2 regions of the Oryzomicrobium terrae genome follow, and region 2 is predicted to be linked to the other one. Evidence: predicted binding sites of a transcription regulator. Region 2 holds the regulator's gene; the other holds the start of a gene.

Region 1 (3,411 bases), 1.4 Mb from region 2:
TGGGTGGGCTAGACCGGATCGTTCCGGATGGTGGCTTTTCCAAGGTTTTATAAGGAGGGAGTTTCATGAGCAGAGAAGTTGTTGTCCTGAGCGCCGCGCGTTCCGCCATCGGCGGTTTTGGTGGTTCCCTGAGCACGCTTGAGCCTGCCGAACTCGGCGGCCTGGTGATGAAGGAAGCCGTGGCTCGTGCCGGTGTCGATCCGCAGCAGATCAACTACGTGACCGTCGGCACCTGCGTGCCCACCGACTCCCGCTACGCCTACGTTTCCCGCGTCGCCTCCATCCAGGCCGGTCTGCCCATGGACTCCGTGGCCATGCAGGTGAACCGCCTGTGTTCCTCCGGTCTCCAGGCCATCGTCTCCACCGCCCAGAACATCCTGCTCGGCGACTGTGAATACGGTATCGGCGGCGGCGTCGAAGTCATGTCCCGCGGCAGCTACATGATGCCGGCCCTGCGCTCCGGCGCTCGCATGGGCGATACCAAGGCCATCGACATGATGGTGGCCGTGCTGACCGACCCCTTCGGTGTCGGCCACATGGGCATCACCGCCGAGAACCTGGCGACCAAGTGGAACATCAGCCGCGAAGAGCAGGATGCCTTCGCCCTGGAGTCCCAGACCCGTGCCGCCCGCGCCATCGCCGAAGGCCGCTTCAAGTCCCAGATCGTCCCCATCACCCTGCAGACCCGCAAGGGCGACGTGGTGTTCGATACCGACGAGCATCCCCGGGCCACCACCATGGAGTCCCTGGCGAAGATGAAACCGGCCTTCAAGAAGGACGGCACCGTCACCGCCGGCAACGCCTCCGGCATCAATGATGGCGCGGCCTTCTTCGTCCTGGCCGAAGCCGCCGCAGCCGCCAAGTCTGGCTACAAGCCTCTGGCCCGCCTGGTGTCCTACGCCGTCGCCGGCGTGCCCAACGACGTGATGGGCGAGGGGCCGATCCCGGCCTCCAAGCTGGCGCTGAAGAAGGCCGGCCTGTCCCTGGACCAGATGGATGTGATCGAGTCCAACGAAGCCTTCGCCGCCCAGGCTATCGCCGTGTCCAAGGGCCTGGGCCTCGACCCGGTCAAGACCAACCCCAACGGCGGCGCCATCGCCTTGGGCCACCCGGTCGGTTGCTCCGGTGCCTTCATCGCCACCAAGGCCCTGTACGAGCTGCAGCGCGTCAATGGCAAGTACGCCCTGGTGACCATGTGCATCGGTGGCGGCCAAGGCATCGCGGCGATCTTCGAGCGCATCTGATCCCGCCCCGGTGACCGGTTTGCGCCGGTCCGCTGCCAGGCAAAACGGCATACCTCCGGGTATGCCGTTTTTTTTTGCTACGGGAAGCGCCCCAACGTGGAACCTCTCCTTTGTCCCACCGGAGCTGGCGGAATAGACGCCGTTTGCTCCGGCTGGAGATGCAACCGCTCCGACGGCTTGTGCCCAGGCCCCCCGACTTGCCTCCAAAGCGGTGCTGCGGATACGGGCCCCTGGGGTTGTCGTGGGCAAATTGATGGGAATCAAAGCGGCGGGATCATTACCCGACAAAAATAGTCGGGAATTTATTTTCCCCCACACAGAGGAGTTTTCATGGCCCACGATTGTTCCATCCCCGTCTTCCAGGACGGCACCTACGGTTTTGACGCCCGCGGCATCGCCAAGCGTTTTCGCCACGCCGCCATCTTCGGTGCCCTCGATGCGCTTCAGCCCGGCGAAACCATGCGCTTTTGCAACGACCACGACCCGATCCCGCTGCTCGCCCAGATCAACCAGTTCTTTGGCGACCGCGTGGCCATCCAGTATGTGCAGCGCGAGCCCGGCGAGATCGTCATCGATTTCCGCATCCAGGGCTGAATTCGTCTAGCACAGAAACTCCCCGTCCGGCCCCCGAGTTTCTCGGGGGCTTTTTTTATTCACGATGTTGTAGTGGAGCGAGGGTAACTTGCTGTTTATGGCGCACTTATTGCCTAAGGTTAGTGCCTGTGCCGAATTACGTGATTATTCCTAATGAGTAAATATTCGGCATAATGCATAACGTGTTTCAGGGAGCTGTGGGACAAGATGAAAAAGAATTTCCCCGTCACCGGTGTGGAATGTCCGTTCCCACCGGGCAAGTACATCGTTTCCAAGACCGATCTCAAAGGTGTCATTACCTACGCCAACGACGCCTTCGTCGAGCTTTCCGGGTTCAACCGTGACGAACTGATCGGTAAAAGTCACAACTTGGTGCGTCACCCGGAGATGCCCCCCCAGGCCTTTCTCGACCTGTGGGAGACCCTCAAGGTCGGACGTCCCTGGCGCGGCATCGTCAAAAACCGCTGCAAGAACGGCGACCACTACTGGGTCGACGCCCTGGTGGTGCCGGTGCGTCAGGACAACCAGACTATCGGCTTCATGTCGGTGCGTACCGAGCCGAGCCGTGAGCAGGTCAAGGCGGCGGAAGCGCTCTACGCGCGCTTGAACGAAACCGGCAAGGCTCTGCCCCGGCCCCTGCCGGCCAGCCGCTTCGGCTTACGCAAGCGCCTCGGACTGCTCACCGGCGGCGTGATGGGGGCCCTGTTCCTCTCCTGCGGTCTGAGCTGGTTTGGTGCGGATTTCGCTCTGGACACCGATTTGGTGCGCTACCTGGTCCAGGGGCTGACCCTGCTCGGCTTGCTCTCCGGGGCCGCCATGGCCTGGGTGCACCGCGACATCTTCACCACCTTCAGCCGGCTCGAAAGCAGCCTCGACCGGATCGCCCAGGGCGACCTCTCCGAGCTGATCCATCACCAGCGCCGCGACGAGAGCGGTCGCCTGTTCGACGGCCTGCTCACCACTCAGTCCCACCTCAAGGTGATGTTGGCTGAAATCGCCGAGATGGCCGACCAGGTGAGCGGCAACGCCGACGTGCTGGCCGCCGACATGGATCAGGTGGCCCAGCATTCGGCTGCCCAGTCCGATGCAGCCGGGCGCATCGCTGCCGCCATCGAGGAGATGAGCGTCACGGTGCACGAAGTGGCCGGGGATGCGGCCCGCACCGCCGATGCCGCGGCCACAACCCGGGACCGCATGAGCGAAGTCAGCGAACGCATGCGCGAAGGCCGCCATGCCTCCACCGCCGTCGTCGAGGCGGTGGGTGACGCCAACCAGACCCTGGCGGTGCTCGGCCAATCCCTGGCCCAGATCGGTCGCATCACCCAGGCGATCCAGGAAGTAGCCGACCAGACCAACCTGATCGCCCTCAACGCCGCCATCGAGGCGGCCCGGGCAGGCGAGGCGGGCCGGGGATTCGCCGTTGTGGCCGATGAGGTGCGCAAGCTGGCCGAACGCACCCGCAAGGAAACCCAGCAGATCACCGAGACCGTGGTCAGCATCCACAACCTGTCCCAGGAAGCCACGGGGCGCATCCAGGCGGCGGAAAGCCTGATCGGCCGCCACGATGCCGAGT
Region 2 (3,411 bases):
GGTGTCGACGCGCCCAAGGAGCAACGTCGTAAAGCAACAGGGCGGCTAAGCCGCCCCGTCCGCGTAGGTGCTTGCCGAGCGAACCGCTCAGATGACTTTGGAGTAGCGGGTGCGCTGCCGGTCGGCACGCAGGTAGCGGTCGAACACCATGGCGATCACCCGGACCAGCATGCGCCCCGGGGGCAAGACGGTGATCCACTTGTCGTCCACCTTGACCAGACCCGCTTCTTCCATTTCCTTGAGGTCGTCAAGTTCGGCGGCAAAGTACTTACGAAAATCGATCAGGTGGGCAATCTCGATCGACTCCAGGGACAGCTCGAAGTGGCACATCAGGGCCTGGATGATCGAGCGGCGCAGGATGTCGTCGGCGCTCAATTCCAGGCCGCGCAACACCGGCAACTGGCCGGCATCGAGGCGGTCGTAGTACTCGTCCAGGGTACGCACGTTCTGGCTATAGGTGGGCCCCACCTTGGCGATCGACGAGATGCCGAAGGACAGCATGTCGCAGTCCGCATGGGTCGAATAGCCCTGGAAGTTGCGATGCAGCCGCCCCTGGCGCTGGGCCACCGCCAGCTCGTCATCGGGCTTGGCGAAGTGGTCCATGCCGATGAAGACATAGCCGGCCTCGGTGAGCTTCTTGATCGCCAGTTGCAGGATCTGCAGCTTGGCATCGGCGCTGGGCAGATCGGCTTCGAGAATGCGCCGCTGCGGCTTGAAGTGGTGCGGCAGGTGGGCGTAGTTGTAGATCGACAGGCGGTCCGGGCTCATCGCCAGGACCCGCTCCAGGGTGCGGTTGAAGCCCATCACGGTCTGGTGCGGCAGGCCGTAGATGAGGTCCATGGAAATCGACTGGAAGCCGTTGGCTCGGGCCGCGCTGACCACGTTGGCCGTTTCTTCCTCGGACTGGACCCGGTTCACCGCCACTTGGACGCGCTCGTCGAAGTCCTGCACGCCGATGCTCATGCGATTGAAGCCCAGTTCGCCGAGCACAGCGACGGTTTCTGCATCCACCTTGCGCGGGTCCACCTCGATGGAGAACTCGCCGCCGTCGAGTAGTTTGAAGTACTTGCGCGTCAGCCCCATCAACTGGCGCATTTCGTCGTGGGAGAGGAAGGTTGGCGTACCGCCACCCCAATGCAACTGGGCCACGTCACGGCTGCCGTCCAGGTATTCGGCCTGGAGGGCCAGCTCCTTGCCCAGGTACTTGATGTACTTGGCGCTACGCCCGTGATCCTTGGTGATGATCTTGTTACAGGCGCAGTAGTAGCAGATGGTATTGCAGAAGGGGAGGTGGAAGTATAATGACAGCGCACGTCCGGCCGCGCTCATCGGGCCGCCCACACCACCGATCTCGCGCTTCCCCAGCCACGCTTTGAGCGCATCGGCGTCAAAGGCTTCAACAAAACGGTCGGCCGTCGGATACGACGTATAACGCGGCCCGCTGATATCGAAGCGCTGAATGATCTCAGGATCGAAGACGACGTTGGACGCGTTGGAAGTTGGGGAGAGCGGGGGCGCCATTGCAGGGTAAGATGAGGGTTGTTCCGTAGTATTCATTGTATGGAACAGATTCACGTTGACCTGGATCAAACCGCAAATTGCCTAGGGGCAAAGTACTGGATATGTCCGAAAACCGGGCTTTGAAAACCGTCAATCTTTCGGTCATCAAGACCGCTTGTTCCAACTGCAATCTCCGCGAGTTGTGTCTGCCGCTCGGGCTGAATTCGCTGGAGATGGCCAAGCTGGAGGAGATCGTCTCGAACCGCAAGCGGGTCAAGCGCGGCGACCTGCTCTACCGCGCCGGCGAGCCCTTCGAGGCACTCTATGCGATTCGCAGCGGCTTCTTCAAGACCGACGTGATCATGGAGGATGGCCGGGATCAGGTCACCGGTTTTCAGATGTCCGGCGAGTTGCTCGGGCTGGACGGCATCAGCAACGAAAACCACTCCTGTAACGCCATCGCCCTGGAAGACAGCGAAGTCTGCCTGATCCCCTTCGACCACTTGGAACGCCTGTCACGCCAGGTGCCGACCCTGCAGAACCACTTTCACAAGGTGATGAGCCGGGAAATCGTGCGCGACCACGGGGTGATGATGCTGCTCGGCACCATGCGTGCCGAGGAACGTCTGGCCGCGTTCCTGCTCAACCTGTCGCAGCGCTTCGTCGCCCGAGGTTATTCCCCTGCCGAGTTCTACCTGCGCATGACCCGGGAAGAAATCGGCAGCTACCTGGGCCTCAAGCTCGAAACCGTCTCCCGCTCCTTCTCCAAGTTCCAGGAAGAAGGGCTGATCGCGGTGCAGCAGAAGCACATCCGCATCCTCGACATCCCGGGCCTCAAGCGCCTGATGAACCACGGCCAGGGCTGACCCCGGCCCCGGCCGTTCATCGCCTGCCCGGGCTCACCCCGGCATGGGGGCGCCGCGCCGGGTCGCCATCCGTTCGCCCAGCCCCCGCGCCACCGCCGCCGGCAGCACCCGCTTGGCCAGGGGTAGCAACTGCTCGGTTTCCAGGGCGATGTGCTCCCGGTAGAGGGCCGCCAGGGCAGCCACCGACTCCGCCGACAAGTCCGCCGCTCCGCCGGCCAGCAACTTGCCCAGATGGTCGAGCATCGCGTCCCGGGCCACGTCCATGCGCCGATGGTCCGCCAGCAAGCGTGTCACCAGCGCCGCCACCTCGTCATCCTCGCCGGTTCGGCCGGCCACTGCCGCGTGCAGGGCGGGAAACAGATCCACCTCCTCGTCTTCGTGGTGATGGGGGGCGGCCACGGTGAAATAGCGCACCACCCCCTCGATGGCCTGGCGTGCCGCCGCATCCACCCCATGCCGGGGCAGGTGCTCGACCAGCCGTTCCAGGGTCTTCAACTGGGCCTCGATGCGGCCGTGGCAGGCATCGAGCATTTCCAGGGGTTCGTCAAAGGCCGGAGCAGCCGGACCGAGAAGGGAAGCGGACATGGAACGCACTTTCAGGACAGAAACAGGAAAAAGCCCCAGGGATTGCGGCTGAGCGCCACCGAGACGATGTAGGCGAAGCAGCCCAGGGCGAGAATCAGGAACAGCACCCGTACCGCCTTGGTTCGCCCCCGTTTCAAGGCCACCGTGCCGCACAGGATGTAGGCGATGAGCCCCAGCACCTTGGCGGTGAGCCAGCCGGCGACGAAGGGGTACTGGCCAAGCAGCGCCGCCAGGCTCAAGGCGCTGGCGAGCAGCAGGGTGTCGACGACATGGGGAAGGATGCGCAGCAACCGGGCCTGAAGCAGGGGCGAATCGGCCAGCATGAGCCCGCCGCGCAACAGGAAGCCGAGACCGGACAGAGCCACGCAGGTGACATGCAGGTGTTTCAGGATCAGGTAGGCGGTCGGCATGGTTAGGTGGCGGCAAGGGTTTCGTCCATGCGGCGGCGTTCGCTGCGGTA

What was found. Region 2 encodes FNR, which switches genes on or off when oxygen is low (the NO sensors DNR and NnrR bind a similar motif). Its sites were predicted from a motif close to TTGANCTAGNTCAA; they were not measured.
Region 1: OTERR_RS10610 (DUF2249 domain-containing protein) is a predicted target of FNR. The motif match lies at 1,495-1,508, and genes of this name have one in related genera.

The regions. Positions count from the first base shown of each region.
Region 1 covers NZ_CP022579.1:2,340,675-2,344,085, reverse strand. The annotation lists gene OTERR_RS10620 (CobD/CbiB family protein) at 1-12, shown strand, start outside; gene OTERR_RS10615 (acetyl-CoA C-acyltransferase family protein) at 66-1,244, shown strand; gene OTERR_RS10610 (DUF2249 domain-containing protein) at 1,575-1,838, shown strand; gene OTERR_RS10605 (methyl-accepting chemotaxis protein) at 2,046-3,411, shown strand, end outside.
Region 2 covers NZ_CP022579.1:911,873-915,283, reverse strand. The annotation lists gene hemN (oxygen-independent coproporphyrinogen III oxidase) at 88-1,521, opposite strand; gene fnr (fumarate/nitrate reduction transcriptional regulator Fnr) at 1,623-2,366, shown strand; gene OTERR_RS04200 (hemerythrin domain-containing protein) at 2,400-2,951, opposite strand; gene OTERR_RS04195 (SirB2 family protein) at 2,963-3,361, opposite strand; gene OTERR_RS04190 (hypothetical protein) at 3,364-3,411, opposite strand, start outside.